One region of the Pseudomonas sp. ADAK13 genome, then DNA from elsewhere that is predicted to be linked to it. Evidence: predicted binding sites of a transcription regulator. Region 1 holds the regulator's gene; each other region holds the start of a gene.
What was found. Region 1 encodes sigma-54, which starts transcription at its own class of promoters, with help from an activator protein. Its sites were predicted from a motif close to ANTGGCATNNANNTTGCTNT; they were not measured.
Positions count from the first base shown of each region.

Region 1 (4,422 bases):
TCAACCTAAGCTATGAACAGGTCGCCTACCTTGGTGACGATTTACCCGACCTGCCGGTGATTCGCCGGGTCGGCCTGGGCATGGCCGTGGCCAATGCGGCGGCGTTCGTTCGCGAACACGCCCATGGCGTCACCACCGCCCGCGGCGGCGAAGGCGCCGCCCGCGAGTTCTGCGAATTGATTCTGCGCGCCCAAGGCAGCCTTGAAGCGGCTCACGCCGCCTACCTATAGAGCGTTTTATGCTGAGTAAAAAGATTCGCAATTTTCTGATATTTGCCATCATCGCCGCCGTGTTCCTCGCGGTCGGCTACTGGAATATCAGCCCGGAGCGCTTCCTCGACAAGCCTGTTGCGCAGGTCGACGAGAGCGCTATCGACTATTACGCCATCAACGCCCACAGCATCCAGTACCTGCCCGATGGCAAGGTTCAGTATGAAATGACCTCCGACAAGGTCGAACACTTGAAGGCATCCGAGGTCACTTTGCTGACCAAGCCGGACATGAACCTGTATCGCGGCGCCGAATTCCCGTGGCACGTCACCAGTGAGCGTGGCGAAGTCAACCCGGACGGCACCCAGGTGGAATTGATTGACTCGGTGCGCGTAGCCCGTACCGACGCCAAGGACCGCGACACCATTATTACCAGCAGTCGCATGACCGTATTCCCACAGAAGCAATATGCGCAGACCGAGCAAGACGTTAGAATCGACGGCGCTGGCGGTGTATCGACTGGCAAGGGAATGAAAGCGTATTTGAAAGAAAGCAGGATACACCTGCTATCGAACGTAAGAGGACAGTATGAGGCTCGTTAAAACCCTCCCTATTTTGCTCGGCCTGGGCGCAGCACTGGGAAGCGTGAGCGCCTGGGCTCTGCCGAACGATAGCCAGCAACCGATCCACATTCAGGCCGATGATGCGCAACTGGATGACAAGAAAGGTATTGCGACCTACACCGGCGACGTCATCATCACTCAAGGCTCGATGAAAGTGACGGGTAATACCGTGACACTGACTCGCACCCCGGCAGGCGATATCGACGTGGTCACTTCGGTCGGCAACCTGGCGTATTTCGAACAGCTGCAAAAAGTGGGCGACCCGACGCCGGTCAAAGGCTACGGCAAGACGATCCAGTACCACGCGCAGCAAAATCGCATCGTGCTGATCGATCAGGCCAGGGTCATCAATGACGGCAACACCACTGACGGCGAAAAAATCGTCTATGACACGGTGAAGCAGATTGCCCAGGCCGGTCGTGCCACCGGTACGAAGATCGGCACGCCGAAGCCGCGCATCGATATGGTTATCCAGCCGAAGCAGAAAGCCGACGCCGCCCAGCCGACGCCGAAAACCGACGCGAAGAAGGCGAATTAATGGCAACCCTGAAAGCCCAGCATCTGGCCAAGGCCTATAAAAGCCGTCAGGTCGTGCGCGACGTCAGCCTGTCGATCGACAGCGGCCAGATCGTCGGCTTGCTCGGCCCCAACGGTGCCGGCAAGACCACCTGTTTCTACATGATTGTCGGCCTGGTTCAGGCCGATCAAGGCCGCGTGCTGATCGACGACCTGGACGTCAGCCACCAGCCGATGCACGGTCGTGCACAGGCGGGTATCGGCTATCTTCCCCAGGAAGCGTCGATCTTCCGCAAACTGTCGGTTTCCGACAACATCATGGCGATCCTCGAGACCCGCAAGGAACTCGACCGCGCCGGGCGCAAGAAAGAGCTGGAAAGCCTGTTGCAGGAATTCCACATCAACCACATTCGCGACAACCTCGGCATGAGCCTTTCCGGCGGCGAGCGTCGTCGCGTGGAAATCGCCCGTGCCCTGGCCACTGCGCCGAAGTTCATCCTGCTGGACGAACCTTTCGCCGGTGTCGACCCGATCTCCGTCGGCGACATCAAGCAGATCATCCATCACCTCAAGGCCAAGGGCATCGGTGTGTTGATCACCGACCACAACGTCCGTGAGACCCTCGATATCTGCGAAACCGCCTACATCGTCAACGATGGACAGCTGATTGCCGAAGGTGACTCTGCCACTATCCTGGCCAACGAACTGGTCAAGGAAGTGTATCTGGGTCACGAGTTCCGCCTGTAAACACGGTGGTATCAGGCCATTCGCCATGGAGCGCGGGAGTCAATAAAAACCTCAGTATTTTTATTGTTACCGCGCTCTAGGCAAAGCCCCCGATATCAGGCATATAATTTGCTTATGTTTGGCGCTCACGCGCCCTGTCGTGGATGGCGCATTGCGCCGGCGAATAAGGTGTTAAGCCCCTGCCATGAAACCATCGCTAGTCCTGAGAATGGGCCAGCAGCTGACGATGACACCGCAGCTGCAACAGGCCATCCGCCTGCTCCAATTGTCGACCCTGGACCTGCAACAGGAAATCCAGGAGGCCCTGGAGTCCAATCCGATGCTCGAACGCCAGGAAGAAGGCGACGACTTCGATAATGCAGACCCGCTGGCCGACAACATCGAGCAAAAACCCAACCCCGACGTACAGGAACCCTCCTACCAGGAAACCGCCCCCACGGTGGACAACCTCGAGGACGGTGAATGGAACGAACGCATTCCCAACGAGCTTCCCGTCGACACCGCGTGGGAAGACGTCTACCAGACCAGCGCCAGCAGCCTGCCCAGCAATGACGATGACGAGTGGGACTTCACCACCCGCACCTCCGCTGGCGAGAGCCTGCAGAGCCATTTGCTCTGGCAACTGAACCTGGCGCCGATGTCCGACACCGATCGCCTGATCGCCGTCACCCTGATCGACTGCATCAACAATCAGGGCTACCTGGACGAGACCCTTGAGGAGATCCTCGAGGCCTTCGACCCGGAACTGGACATCGAACTGGACGAAATCGAAGCCGTCCTGCACCGCATCCAGCAATTCGAGCCAGCCGGTATCGGCGCCCGCAGCCTCAGCGAGTGCCTGCTGTTGCAACTGCGCCAACTGCCGGCCAAGACGCCTTGGCTGGCCGAAGCGCAGCGCCTGGTCACCGACTACATCGACTTGCTCGGCAGCCGCGACTACAGCCAGCTGATGCGCCGCATGAAGCTCAAGGAAGATGACCTGCGCCAGATCATCGAGCTGGTGCAGAGCCTCAACCCGCGCCCCGGCTCGCAGATCGAGTCCAGTGAAGCCGAATACGTCGTCCCCGATGTGATCGTGCGCAAGGACAACGAGCGCTGGCTGGTGGAGCTGAACCAGGAATCGGTGCCGCGCCTGCGGGTCAACCCGCAATATGCAGGGTTTGTACGCCGCGCCGACACCAGCGCCGACAACACCTTCATGCGCAACCAGTTGCAGGAAGCCCGCTGGTTCATCAAGAGCCTGCAAAGCCGCAACGAAACCCTGATGAAAGTCGCCACCCAGATCGTCGAGCACCAGCGCGGCTTCCTGGAATACGGCGATGAGGCGATGAAGCCGCTGGTACTGCACGACATCGCCGAGGCGGTGGGCATGCACGAATCAACGATTTCCCGGGTGACCACGCAAAAATTCATGCATACCCCACGGGGTATTTATGAGCTGAAATACTTTTTCTCCAGCCATGTCAGCACCTCCGAAGGCGGCGAATGCTCGTCCACGGCGATCCGCGCGATCATCAAAAAACTGGTTGCCGCGGAAAATCAGAAAAAGCCGTTGAGTGACAGCAAGATCGCTGGTTTACTGGAGGCACAAGGCATTCAGGTCGCCCGTCGAACCGTCGCCAAGTACCGCGAGTCCCTCGGGATCGCGCCTTCCAGCGAGCGTAAACGTTTGATGTGACGGGCGGGCCATAGCGTTCCAGTGGCAGGCACCCCGGCCTGCCGCTTTATGCACTGGCAACGAAGGAGAAGCTGTATGCAAGTCAACATCAGTGGACACCAACTGGAAGTGACCGAACCGCTGCGCGCCTATATCGGCGAAAAACTCAAACGAATTGAGGGGCATTTCGACAAGATCACCAACGTGCAAGTCATCATGACTGTCGAGAAGCTCAAGCAGAAAATCGAAGCCACCTTGCGTATACCCGGCGGGGAAGTAGTCGCCAATGCCGAGCATTCAGATATGTATGCTGCCATTGACGACCTCACCGACAAGCTGGATCGCCAAATCAAAAAGCATAAGGAAAAGCAGCAGAGTCTTCTTCAAGGCACTGGCCGCTAACACTCCCCACCCATGATTCGACTTGAAACCATCCTGACCCCCGGCCGTTCCCTCGTGAACGTGCCGGGCGGCAGTAAAAAGCGTGCCCTCGAACAAATTGCCAACCTGATCGGCCGCGAAGTGCCCGAGCTGGATACGCAAGCTGTGTATGAGGCACTGATCGCCCGTGAAAAGCTCGGTTCGACCGGCTTTGGCAACGGCATCGCCATTCCTCACTGCCGCCTGCAAGGCTGTGAGTCTCCAGTCAGCGCCCTGCTGCACCTGGACG
Region 1 covers NZ_CP052860.1:1,070,592-1,075,013, forward strand. Annotated here, with positions in the region: gene HKK54_RS05100 (KdsC family phosphatase) at 1-230, shown strand, start outside; gene lptC (LPS export ABC transporter periplasmic protein LptC) at 239-811, shown strand; gene lptA (lipopolysaccharide transport periplasmic protein LptA) at 798-1,370, shown strand; gene lptB (LPS export ABC transporter ATP-binding protein) at 1,370-2,095, shown strand; gene HKK54_RS05120 (RNA polymerase factor sigma-54) at 2,280-3,773, shown strand; gene hpf (ribosome hibernation-promoting factor, HPF/YfiA family) at 3,849-4,154, shown strand; gene ptsN (PTS IIA-like nitrogen regulatory protein PtsN) at 4,167-4,422, shown strand, end outside.

Region 2 (4,422 bases), 790 kb from region 1:
CCTTGTTGATGCACACGATCGGACGCAGGCCGGCTTCGAAAGCCTTCTTGGTCACGAAACGGGTTTGCGGCATAGGGCCGTCTTGAGCGTCAACCAGCAGCAGAACGGAGTCAACCATCGACATTACGCGTTCAACTTCGCCGCCGAAGTCGGCGTGGCCCGGGGTGTCCACGATGTTGATGTGGTAGCCGTTCCAGTTGATGGCGGTGTTTTTCGCCAGAATGGTAATACCGCGCTCTTTCTCCTGGTCGTTGGAGTCCATCACGCGCTCGTCGTTGAGCTCGTTGCGCTCCAGGGTGCCGGATTGACGCAAGAGTTTGTCTACCAGGGTGGTCTTACCATGGTCAACGTGGGCAATGATGGCGATGTTGCGTAGATTTTCGATCACTTGTGTATCTCGATCAGAGGATTCGGTGTGCTGACAGGTCGTGGCAGCGATTAACAGTAGAGTCAGGCCTTGCCGTTACAGCTTGACGGCAGAGTCGGGGGGCCGGTGACGCAGGCCACAGGCAAACAGCCCCGGGCTCTTAGCTCGGTCGATAAACGCGCACATTGGCATGCCCCTCACTGAGCAAATGGTGGGCATGCAGGCGACTCATCACGCCTTTGTCGCAATACAACAGGTACTGACGGCTGTCATCCAGTTCCTTGAAACGCGCATTCAATGCATAGAACGGCAGCGTTTGTACGTCGATGCCAGCGATTTCCAGCGGCTCATCTTCAGCGGCATCCGGGTGACGGATGTCGATGATGATCTGACCGGCCAGAGCCTCGCTGACTTCTTCGATCTGCAAATCCTGGCCCAATTCGTCGATAACCCGATCGATCGGCACCAGTTTGGCGTTCTCCAGCGCACGCTCGAGAACCGCCATGTCGAACTGTTGTTCTTCGTACTCCACGCGGTTGCGCTTGGCGTGGGTCTTGGGGTTCACCGAGATGACCCCGCAATATTCCGGCATGTGCTTGGCGAAATCCGCCGTGCCGATCTGGGTCGCCAGGTCGATGATGTCTTGCTTGTGACTGGCGATCAGCGGGCGCAATACCAGCTTCTCGGTCACAGAGTCGATCAACGACAGGTTCGGCAGGGTCTGGCTGGACACCTGGGAAATCGCTTCACCGGTCACCAGTGCGTCGATTTCCAGCCGATCCGCGATTCGGGACGCAGCGCGCAACATCATACGCTTCAATACTACGCCCATATGACTGTTATCGACTTTCCCGAGAATTTCTCCCAGGACTTCCTCGAACGGTACGCTGACAAAGAGCACCCGTTGCGAGCTGCCGTACTTCTTCCAGATGTAATGCGCGACTTCCATCACGCCCAATTCGTGTGCACGCCCGCCCAGGTTAAAGAAGCAGAAGTGGCTCATCAGCCCGCGGCGCATGATCTGGTAGGCCGCAACGGTGGAATCGAAACCGCCGGACATCAATACCAGGGTCTGTTCCAGGGCGCCCAGCGGGTAGCCGCCGATGCTGTCGTGCTGGCTGTGGATCACAAACAACCGTTGGTCGCGAATTTCCATCCGCACTTCAATTTGCGGCTCTTTCAGGGAAATTCCGGCTGCGCCGCACTCGCGACGCAGCTTGCTGCCAACGTATTTCTCGACATCCATGGAGCTGAACGGATGCTTGCCGGCACGTTTGCAACGCACCGAAAACACCTTGCCTGCCAGCACATCACCGTAGTGCTGTTTGCACTTTTCGGTGATGTCGTCGAAGTCGCCCAGCGGGTACTCGTCGACTTGCAGGAAATGCGCGATGCCCGGCACGCAGCTCAGGCGCTCGGTCATGTCCTTCAAGGCCTTGGGGTCGGTCAGGCGGGTTTCCAGCTCGAGATTGTCCCACACACCGTTCACCACCACAGCCGGGTCCAGATCGCGGAGCACGGCACGGATGTTCTTGGCCAATTGACGGATGAAACGCATCCGTACCGGTCGGCTCTTGATGGTGATCTCGGGGAAGACTTTAACGATTAATTTCATGAAAACAGCGCGCGCAGGCCCAGCCGAAAAAGGGGGGCGCGGATTATAGCGGAAATCGCTCAAGGTTTAACCAGTTAATATGCAATCGACCTTTCGCGCACCAAAACGGGTCATTAATGAAAAATCACGCTACATTGCGGTGCGCAATTTATTCCGTTTCAGCGGATTGCACCTTTATAGGGGCGTTTTTGTGGCAAAAAACCCATGTCGGGGCACTGGCATGCAATTTGCTCTCTTGTGAGGCAGGTTGCCTTGGTCGAGTATTCGCGCCGGCATCACCCACATTCTAAGGGCTAACTCCACTACCCCAGCCCGAAGCCACCCGGAGGACACTATGTCGAAGTCGGTTCAACTCATCAAAGATCATGACGTCAAATGGATTGATCTGCGCTTCACGGACACAAAAGGCACTCAGCACCACGTGACCATGCCGGCTCGCGACGCGCTGGATGACGCCTTCTTCGAAGAAGGCAAAATGTTCGACGGCTCCTCCATTGCCGGCTGGAAAGGCATCGAAGCTTCCGACATGATCCTGATGCCGGACGACAGCACCGCCGTACTCGACCCGTTCACCGAAGACCCAACGCTGATCATCGTCTGCGACGTGATCGAGCCTTCGACCATGCAAGGCTACGACCGTGACCCACGTGCGATCGCCAAGCGTGCCGAGGAATACCTGAAGTCGACCGGTATCGGCGACACCGTATTCGTAGGTCCGGAACCAGAATTCTTCATCTTTGATTCGGTCAAGTTCAAGTCCGACATCTCTGGCTCCATGTTCAAAATCTTCTCCGAACAAGGTTCGTGGATGTCCGACCAGGACGTGGAAGGCGGCAACAAAGGCCACCGTCCAGGTATCAAAGGCGGCTACTTCCCGGTTCCTCCGTTCGACCACGACCACGAAATCCGTACCTCCATGTGCAACGCCATGGAAGAAATGGGCCTGGTCATCGAAGTTCACCACCACGAAGTGGCGACTGCCGGCCAGAACGAAATCGGTGTGAAATTCAACACCCTGGTGGCCAAGGCTGACGAAGTTCAGACCCTGAAGTACTGCGTACACAACGTGGCTGATGCCTACGGCCGTACCGCTACCTTCATGCCTAAGCCTCTGTACGGCGATAACGGTTCGGGTATGCACGTTCACCTGTCCATCGCCAAAGAAGGCAAGAACACCTTCGCTGGCGAAGGTTATGCCGGCCTGTCCGACACTGCCCTGTACTTCATCGGCGGTATCATCAAGCACGGTAAGGCCCTGAACGGCTTCACCAACCCGTCGACCAACTCCTACAAGCGTCTGGTCCCAGGTTTCGAAGCTCCAGTGATGCTGGCTTACTCGGCTCGCAACCGTTCCGCTTCGATCCGTATTCCTTACGTGTCCAGCCCTCGCGCTCGCCGTATCGAAGCCCGCTTCCCGGATCCGGCAGCCAACCCGTACCTGGCCTTCGCTGCCCTGGTAATGGCCGGCCTGGACGGTATCCAGAACAAGATCCACCCTGGCGACGCCGCCGACAAAAACTTGTACGACCTGCCGCCTGAAGAGGCCAAAGAGATCCCACAAGTGTGCGGCAGCCTGAAAGAAGCCCTGGAAGAGCTGGACAAGGGCCGTGCGTTCCTGACCAAAGGCGGCGTGTTCAGCGACGACTTTATCGATGCCTACATCGCCCTGAAAAGCGAAGAAGAAATCAAGGTCCGCACCTTCGTACACCCACTGGAATACGAGCTGTACTACAGCTGCTGATCCGGTAGCGCTGCTTAACGTGGCGTGATGAAAAAGGCCTCCTTCGGGAGGTCTTTTTTTGCCCGCAAAACCCTGTGGAAGCGGGCTTGCCCGCGAAAAACTCAAGGACGCCGCATTTCTTCAATATTTACGGGTTATCGTTAACGACCATCGCGAGCAAGCTCGCTCCTACAGAAGAGGGATCTGCCTTGAAACTCAAACTTGGGCTCATCTTGCTGGCTATCAGCGCCAATGTATTGGCCGCACCACCCACCCTCGCCCCGCTACTCGACAGCATCGCCGAACGCCTGGCGATCGCCGACCAGGTGGCCCTGAGCAAATGGGACAGCCACAAGCCGGTTGAGGACCGTGCGCGGGAACAGGACGTGATCGCCAGCGTCGTGGCCCAGGCCCCGAGCTACAAACTGGCACCGGCGCAGGCCGAGCAGTTTTTCTCGGCCCAGATCGAGGCGAACAAACTGGTGCAGTACGCCCACTTGTCCGATTGGCAGCTGAAAGGCAAGGCGCCCAACGACCCGCGCCCTGATTTGGTCGGCCAGATCCGCCCTGAACTGGACCTGCTGCAAAAACGCCTGCTGCAACAGCTGGCGGACTTCACCCCGGAACGCACCAACCCGCAGTGTCCGCAATGGCTGGCCCAGGCTAATCACGCGCCTGCCAAAGACGCGCTGCACCAACTGGCGATGATCCGCGCCACCG
Region 2 covers NZ_CP052860.1:1,862,642-1,867,063, forward strand. Annotated here, with positions in the region: gene typA (translational GTPase TypA) at 1-388, opposite strand, end outside; gene thiI (tRNA uracil 4-sulfurtransferase ThiI) at 528-1,982, opposite strand; gene glnA (glutamate--ammonia ligase) at 2,317-3,723, shown strand; gene HKK54_RS08765 (chorismate mutase) at 3,912-4,422, shown strand, end outside.
Region 2: a site for sigma-54 is predicted at 2,197-2,216, ahead of glnA (glutamate--ammonia ligase). Genes of this name have one in related genera too.

Region 3 (4,422 bases), 2.6 Mb from region 1:
GCCTCGGCCTGCGCCAGGCAGAGTTCAAGTCCACCGGCAACTCACAAACCCCTGCCGAACATTTGGCAAAGCCGTTAGTGGGCCATATGGAAGTGGAGCCGGAGCACGCATTGCACGGTGACCTCGGGCAGTTGCAAGACACGCAGATCGCTGCCGGCGTCATGATGGGCGACATGCTCGCGTTTGGCGGCCTGGTGGAGCGTTCGATGGAAGTGTTTCTGGTGACCCTGCTGGGCGTGGTGCTGGTCAGTCACTGGGACTGGCGGGCGCTGGCGGTGGGCGGTTTGCTGTTTTGCGTGATTCGCCCGCTCAGCGTGTTGTCGGTGCCCTGGGGCAGCCTGCTGGATCGCAATCAGCGCGGGCTGGTGGGCTGGTTCGGGATTCGCGGGATCGGCAGCATTTACTACCTGTTCTACGCCATCAACCATGGGTTGGTGGGCACCAGCAGCGCCGTTGCGGTGAACCTGACACTGTCAGTCATTGCCCTGAGCATCATCGTTCATGGCCTCAGCACACAGCCGATGCTGGCGTGGTATGAACGACGCGCCCAGGCACAATAATGAAGGTTATTCCTGGTTTTCGGTGTTGCCGACGTCGGCGGCATCATCCAAGTCGTTAAGCGGAACTTCGGCATCATCCATCAGTGAGCCCGGGTCTTCATTGCCCGGGTCATTGAGCTCATCGTCTTCGTCTATTTCAACTGACATGACCGTCTCCTCTAACCGCCTTGAGTATCGATATCGGCATCGGTTTCAGGCTTGGGCTCGCGCTCGGGCTTGAAGTCTGGACTGTAGTCGTTTTCTGCCGCCTTGGGGTCGGCGTCAGGCGTTGGGTCTTTCGGCGCGTCGGCCGCTGTACCCGGTGCCGGCTCACCGCCGTCGATGGCGGGGTCATTGCGGCCGCTGACTTGCGGGTCATCTTTATCGGTTGCGTTCATGGTCACCTCTTCGCAGATCTTGGGGAAACGTGCCCTGCGTAAACGTAAGGCGCCGCACGCCGGGTGGAAGTTCATTCCGATTCCCTAGGAACCCGGGTTGTCGACCTGGATATAGAACGCATAGGCCCCCAGGATCACCCAGAACACCATGAACAACCAGGGTGCACGCATCGAGAACAACAGCGACTTGCGATAGCCCTTGTGGGAGGACTCCGTCTCGCTGAACAGCGGCGACTCGTCATACGCCAGGCCCATCACCGGTTCACTGCGCAGCAGTTCGCTTTGCTTGTAGTGCCAGTGGTCAATGATGTCGTAGGCCGCCCGAATGCCCGGCCAGGCGTTGAGGGAACTGAGGATGCCCAGCATCGCCAGGAACACCGGCACCACCAGGGTGAACAGCTTGCCCCATTCCGGGTTGAGGTTGCCCATGCCGGACACAAAGGCGATCACCAGGAACGACTGCGCCGTGAGGTAGGCGTCGGTGCGGTTAGCCAGGATGCTGGTTTCGTACTGGATCTCGCGCCGGTAGAAGTCGAGGCGGTCCTTGGGTGAACCGAACATCTTTGCGGAGTGTTCGCTGTGGTCGGTCACGGCCGACTCAGGGTTCTGTGGGGAAATGATTCTGGGCACGATCAGTGCTCCACGCAGGTATTTGAAGCCCGTTAGAAGAACCGCGCTGGTGCAAAGTTCAAGTAATCGATGCACCGTTTTGAGGCAATCGAGTGCTCTATGTGGCGAGGGCGCTTGCTCGCATTGGACTGCTTAGCCGGCCTGCTTCCTGGGGGCGCTTCGCACCCCAGCGGGAGCAAGCTCCCTCGCCACAGGGGAGTCGCTACGGGTGGATGGCACAGGCATTGCTTTATTCCTTCAATCATTCACCTGCCCCGCCTGAATACAGGAGCAATCGTTACCCCCCGACCCAGAGCCCACCCCAAAAGAAAGTAAGGACCAGGCCTGTTGGCACCATCAGCCACGGGCTCATAAAAAAATGCGTTTTCTAAAGCGGCAGTGCCAAAGCGCAGTTAGTCCCGGCACTGACAAGGTAATTGGAATGGCTCGATCTTTCTTTGATGAAATGAATGACGCACAAGGCGTTTGCCGTGCGCACTATCAGGAATTCTCCCGCTGGCTGGCCAATACGCCGCCAGAACTGCTGGCCCAGCGCCGCCGTGAAGCCGACCTGCTGTTTCACCGCGCCGGGATCACCTTCACCCTGTATGGCGACGAGCAAGACACCGAGCGCCTGATCCCCTTCGACATCATCCCCCGCAGCATCCCCGCCAGTGAGTGGAGCGTCATCGAGCGCGGCTGTATCCAGCGGGTCAATGCATTGAACATGTTCCTTGCCGACATCTACCACGACCAACGCATCATCAAGGCCGGAATCATCCCTGCCGATCAGGTGCTGGGTAACGAGGGTTACCAGAAGGCCATGGTCGGCCTGGACCTGCACCGCGATATCTACTCGCACATTTCCGGGGTCGACCTGGTTCGCGATGGCGACGGCACTTACTACGTGCTCGAAGACAACCTGCGCACCCCCAGCGGCGTGAGCTACATGCTCGAAGACCGCAAGATGATGATGCGCCTGTTCCCCGAGGTATTCGCCAAGCAGCGCATCGCCCCGGTGGACCACTACCCCAACCTGTTGCTCAAGACCCTGAAAAGCTCCAGCCGCCTCGACAACCCGAATGTGGTGGTGCTGACGCCGGGCCGCTTCAACAGCGCGTTTTTTGAACATGCGTTCCTGGCCCGGGAAATGGGCGTGGAGCTGGTGGAAGGCGCCGACCTGTTCGTGCACGACCTCAAGGTGTTCATGCGCACCACCGATGGCCCCAAGGCCGTTGATGTGATCTACCGTCGCATCGACGACGCCTTCCTCGACCCGCAGGCTTTCAACCCGGACTCGATGCTCGGCGTCCCGGGGCTGGTGGCGGCCTATTGTGCGGGCAACGTGGTGCTGGCGAACGCCATCGGCACCGGCGTGGCGGACGACAAGTCGATCTACCCGTATGTGCCGGAGATGATCCGTTTCTACCTGGATGAAGAGCCGATCCTGCAAAACGTGCCGACCTTCCAGTGCCGCAAGCCGGACGAGTTGTCCCACGTCCTCGCGCACCTGCCGGAACTGGTGGTCAAGGAAACCCAGGGCTCCGGCGGTTACGGCATGCTGGTGGGCCCCGCTTCCAGCGCCGCCGAGATCGAGGACTTCCGTCAACGCATTAAGGCCCGCCCCCACGCCTACATCGCCCAACCGACCTTGAGCCTGTCCACCTGCCCGACCTTTGTCGAAAACGGCATCGCGCCCCGGCATATTGACCTGCGGCCATTCGTGCTTTCGGGCAAGGAAACCCGCCTGGTGCCCGGTGGCTTGACCCGCGTGGCACTGCGCGAAGGCTCATTGATCGTCAACTCGTCGCAAGGCGGCGGAACCAAGGACACCTGGGTGGTGGAGGGCTGAGTATGCTGAGTAGAACCGCCGCAGATTTGTATTGGATGTCCCGTTACTTGGAGCGCGCCGAGAACCTGGCGCGCATGCTGGAAGTCAGTTATTCGCTGTCGCTGATGCCTCAGGCCGGGCGCAGTGACGGGCTGGATGAGTTAGCCATGTCGTTGCTCAGCAGCGGCACCCTGGACAGTTACCTTGAGCGCCATCAGCAACTGGACGCTGAGCGCATGCTGCACTTCTTTGCCCTCGACGAGGAAAACCCGGCCAGTATCTACAACTGCCTGCGGGCCGCTCGCGGGAATGCCCACGCGGTGCGCGGGCGGATCACCGCCGACATGTGGGAAAACCTCAACGCCACCTGGCTGGAGATGCGCAGCATTGCGGCCGGCGGGTTGGCGCGCCACGGCATCAGCCACTTTTGTGACTGGGTGAAGCAGCGTTCGCACCTGTTTCGCGGGGCTACTTCCGGGACGATCATGCGTAATGACGCGTATCGGTTTATCCGGCTGGGCACGTTTGTCGAGCGAGCGGATAACACCTTAAGGCTGCTGGACGCGCGGTATGAGATGTTTGGCGAAGAGTCCGAAGAGGTCAGTGACCTGTCGGCACGCGGGTATTACCAGTGGAGCGCGTTGCTGCGGGCGTTGTCGTCGTTTGAGGCGTACACCGAGCTGTACCCGAATGCGTTGAATGCGCGGTCAGTGTCGGAGCTGTTGCTGCTGCGCAGTGATGTGCCCCGCTCATTGCATGCGTGTATCGAGGAGTTGAGCCACATCCTGGCGGATTTGCCCGGGAGTTATGGGCGCACGGCCCAGCGCCTGGCGGCCGAGTTTGAGGCGCGGCTGAGGTATACGGGGATTGACGAGATTCTGGAGGACGGGTTGCACAGCCGGCTGACAGAGTTTATCGACACCGTGCGCGAATTGGCGCGGGCGATTCATAGCTCGTACCTGGAAGTGGTCTGATGATTGATCGTTCCCACGCTCCGCGTGGGAATGCATCCGGTGACGCACTGCGTCACGACGTCAAGAGCGGA
Region 3 covers NZ_CP052860.1:5,741,132-5,745,553, reverse strand. Annotated here, with positions in the region: gene HKK54_RS26470 (cation:proton antiporter) at 1-560, shown strand, start outside; gene HKK54_RS26465 (hypothetical protein) at 567-707, opposite strand; gene HKK54_RS26460 (hypothetical protein) at 719-937, opposite strand; gene HKK54_RS26455 (hypothetical protein) at 1,022-1,567, opposite strand; gene HKK54_RS26450 (circularly permuted type 2 ATP-grasp protein) at 1,989-3,398, shown strand; gene HKK54_RS26445 (alpha-E domain-containing protein) at 3,401-4,351, shown strand.
Region 3: a site for sigma-54 is predicted at 1,779-1,798, ahead of HKK54_RS26450 (circularly permuted type 2 ATP-grasp protein). Genes of this name have one in related genera too.

Region 4 (4,422 bases), 780 kb from region 1:
GCGCTGCGACTTCAGCCACTTCACCGACACCGCCGCCATCAGCCCCATCACCCCGCCCGCCACTGCCACTGACGCCGCGGGCCTGGTTCTGCTGTTGCTGGTCCTGGCCCTGTTGACCCTGCCAGCCACGGGACTGGTCGGACACGTTGACGTCGACCTGGCCCATGCCCTGCTGGGCGAACATCTCCCGCAGGCGTCCCGACTGGCTTTCCAGGGCTTCACGCACCACCGCGTGGCCGCTCATGAAGGTGACCTGCGCCTGTTGGTCGGCGGACATTTTCACGCTGATGTCCAGGCGGCCCAGTTCAGCAGGCTGCAACTGGATTTCGGCCGACTTGAGGTTGGCGCTGGACAAGTACATGACCCGGTTCACCACCTCATCCGTCCAGCCGCTCTGGTGCATGGCCAATGGCGCGTTGGCGACCGGCGGCAAGGCATTCGCGGTTTTCGGCGTGGCAGCCTGGGTCAGCGCGGCGAGACGGTTGGCAAAGTCATCGACACGGGTGTCGCTGCTGGCGTCCTTCAGGTCCTTGAGGCCGCCGTCGATCAGGCCGGTAAAGGCTTTGTCGCCGCCCTGGTCGGTGCTGTCCTTGGCCGCTTGCTGATCGACCATATTGGCCAGGCCCGTGGCGAAGTTTTGCGCGGCGGTCGGCTGATCCTGGGTCGGGGCCGGGGCGGTTTTTGCCGGGGTTTGGCTGCTGGCGGAAACGTGTCCGCCCTGCTCCATGGCCAGGCGCACGGCGGGCATGGCGTCCAGCGGATCGGCCTCGGGGTCGAAGGCGGGCTTGGCGTCGTCGGTCGCGGCCACCGCAGGTGCCACCACGGGTTGGGCCTTGTCATCTTTCGCTGCCGCCGGTGCCGGCGTCTCGACGGGCGCCGGCGCTGCGGGAACGGGAACGGGGACGACCGCCGCCACAAGCGCCGGGTCGACGGTGGGGTCAACCGGGGGTTGCTGGGCCAGGGTCGGGTCGTCTGCAGGCGCCGTGTCGTCAGCCTTAGCGGTGGTGTCCGGGGGGTCGGACTTGGCCGGCGGGGTGGCAGGCAAAGTCTTGCCGTTATCGGCAACCGATGGGGTGCCGGCGGCAGGCTTGTCGTTGTTGGCGGCGGGCTTTGCGCTGCTGTCCGCAGGCTTGTCGCGGGTGGATCTGGTGGTGGTGTCGGTGGGTTTTGCCGCAGGCGTGGAGGCCTGGTTGGCGAACACCTGAGCGAAGCCCGGGGCCTTGTCCCGCGGGTCCGCAGCCACTGCCGGTGGATTGGCAGCGGGCGCTTGAGGCTTGGCCGCAGGGGCCGCCTGAAGGAGCGAATTCGGGGTGATTGCCATATATAAGAGTCTCCGCCGCACAGGGGTCGAGGGTGCGGTTACAGGAGGTAGAGCAAGAGTTGGGCCAGCTTTTGGGTTTGGTGTGTATATCCGTTGTTTGGGTTAGGGCCGCTATTGGTTCCGCTCTTACAGCGGCTCACTTTTGAACAGCGCAAAAGTAAGCAAAACGCTCTTGCCCCACCACTCGGCACCTCGCTCAGGCTCGGTGTGCCCTCAACTCCGGTAGTACTCCGCGGGCCGCCGCGACGGGGCGTCCCTGCCCCGTCGCGGCTAAACCGGCGTCCTGCCGGTTTACCCGCTCCGTACTACCTGCGTTCGGCCAGCGTGGTTTAACGGGGCGCCTAAGATCAAGATCAAAAGCAGATCAAAAACACAGCGGCCTACAGGCCGGCTTGAGTGGTGTGAAGCAAAGGCAAGATCAAAATCAAAAGCGGGCACGCGGCGTTTTTCAAGGTAGTTGTCGCGCTCATCGTCGTACTACGCGGCTTTTATTACCACTGTCAGCTCCCTTTCAGGGTTCAGATACACCGTCCCGATAGGGTTCCAGTTGCGTGTCTCACCTGACCATCTTTCCGGTCTTCTCTCTCTGGCTTGCCTGTATACCGCATCTCGGCGAGCCAAGATTTCCCGGTCTTTCCCTTCGTGACGTTGAGCGGGTGTCACGAAGCGGATCCGACTATGACGGTGCACGGTGTTGTACCAGGTCATAAAATTCCTTACCCAGATACGCGCCTCATCCAGGCTGGAAAACCCGTCCTGCGGCCACTGCGGGCAGTATTTCAGCGTTCTGAACAACGATTCCGAGTACGGGTTGTCGTTACTGACCCGTGGTCTACCGCGAGACGGCGTGATGCCCAAGTCGTACATCTTGGTTAGTAGCGTTAACGATTTCATCGGCGCACCGTTGTCCGAGTGAAGCACCAACGGCTGGAGCCAACACTTTTCCTGAGTCACGCTTCGTTGCAGCAACGCGGCTGCTTTTTCACCGCTTTCTGCTTCGTAAACTTCCCAACCCACCGCCTTCCGGCTGTAGATATCCTCGATCAGATAGAGGTAGTAAAACTTTCCGCGAACCGGTGACGGCAAGTAAGTGATGTCCCATGACCACACTTGATTGGCGGCGGTCGCCGCATAAGTCGTGGGCGCCTCATGACGATGCGGCCGCTTGGCACGCGAGCGATGTTGCTGCTGACCTGCCGCGTGCAGTACGCGATAAAATGTCGCCTCCGAGGCCATGTAACGCCCCTCGTCAGCCAGCTGTGGCACGATTTGGCTCGGCGGCAGATGCGCATAGGTTTTGCTGTTGCACAGCGTCACGATACTTTGCCGTTCAAGCTCACTGAGTGCGTTGTTCGGCATCCGCCTGAGCGTCGTCGTGCGCCCATCCGCCAAGATTTCTTCCGGCAAATTCCAGCGTTGCAGTGTCCTCAGTGAAAGGCCTACCTCCTGACAAGCAGGCGCCCTGCGGGCGCCCGCCAGGATGGCTTCATTGAGCCAACCAACGAGTAAATACCGTTCTGGCAACAAGGTCAGTTGTCCTCGTCGTCGCTCCCCCAGTAGGCATTGAGCTTTTTTCTCAGCACCAGTAACGCCGCCGTCTCGGCCAGCGCCGCATCCTTGCGGCGTAGTTCGCGCTCAAGCTCACGGATCCTTTTTTTATCATCCCGTGACTGCCCTGAACTCGCCGTTTTCGCAGCTGGTTTTTGGGTGCTACTGGCGATAAACGCATTACGCCAATCGGTAATCTGCTCGGGAAAAATACCTTTTCTTCGGCAATATTCACCGATCTCCAGTTCCGACAGCGAACCGGTCTCTATGATGACCGTCAGTTTGGATTCGGCTGACCAATTTTCGGCGGGTTGTTTAGCGTCGGACAATTGCGTTCCTCTGGCAGCAGCTTGTTTGCGCCAATAATGGAGAGACATATCGCTGCAACCTTCGCGGCGAGCGACCTCCGCTGCTGAAAGGCTCAGGGGCGGAAGCATCATTTTCAGCAGTGCGGCTTTACGTTCATCTGAGTAGAAAGGCATGACCATACTCTTGCCGCCCCCGAAATGTGTTCAAAAAGCGGTGGACGCGACAACTACCCTGACACCGGGGGCACGGTGAAATGTGGGAGCTGGCTTGCCTGCGATGGCATCGCCTCGGTGTACCTGAAAAACCGAGGTGTCTGCATCGCAGGCAAGCCAGCTCCCACAGAAAAGCAGAGCTGCATCCGTTTCAGATTTGGCTTTCGCTTTTGATCTGGCTTCTACCACTCAAGCCGGCCTGTAGGCCGCTGTGCTCTTGCTTTTGATCTTGATCTGGCTCTGACTGCCCCAATAAGCCCGAGGCCGAACGCAGGGATTGAGGAGCGGGTAAACCGGCAGGACGCCGGTTTAGCCGCGACGGGGCAGGGACGCCCCGTCGCGGCGGCCCGCGGAGCAATGCCGGAGTGAGGGAACACCGAGCCTAGGCGAGGTGCCGACAGGCGGGGCAGAGCCCTTTGGTTACTTTGGGGCTTTTCCAAAGTGACCCGCTGTAAGAGCGGAACCATAAGCAGCCGTTACCGAAATAACGGATATACACCCCAACAGCGTCAGAGCCCAAACCGCTCCCGCTCATGCTCATACAACGGCCTTACCAACGCGAACTCATGGTCAATTTCATCCACCAACCGCCCCAAATCCGCAACCACAGGCTTGGCCGACCGATCCTCAAGCAACTGACAAAGCTCAGCCAACCGCACGGCCCCAAGGTTACCGCTACTCCCCTTGAAGCTATGGGCAATCCGCCCCAACGCCTTGGCATCATCCCGCGCCCGGCGCAGCGCCTCTACCCGCTTCTGCGAGTCATCGAGAAACGTGTCGAGCAGCTTCGGATACTCGCCCTCCATGACCTCCTGCAAGCCGGTCAGCACATCGGGGTCCAGATGAATCTCTGCCACTTGTTCGCTCCTTGATCAAGAATCGGCGGATTATGCCAGAGCCTTCCATGAAAACTCCACGCACACACACCGCCCGCCGTCAGTCCAGCCTACATCGCTGCTCAACTGACGTACCAGGCTCAACCCCCGACCAGACAGACGGTCAACATCCAGCGGCCTGGCCAGCACCTTCTCC
Region 4 covers NZ_CP052860.1:286,590-291,011, forward strand. Annotated here, with positions in the region: gene HKK54_RS01320 (flagellar hook-length control protein FliK) at 1-1,321, opposite strand, end outside; one part of gene HKK54_RS01325 (IS3 family transposase) at 1,799-2,889, opposite strand; one part of gene HKK54_RS01325 (IS3 family transposase) at 2,889-3,351, opposite strand; gene HKK54_RS01330 (Hpt domain-containing protein) at 3,900-4,247, opposite strand; gene HKK54_RS01335 (ATP-binding SpoIIE family protein phosphatase) at 4,278-4,422, opposite strand, start outside.
Region 4: a site for sigma-54 is predicted at 1,371-1,390, ahead of HKK54_RS01320 (flagellar hook-length control protein FliK). Genes of this name have one in related genera too.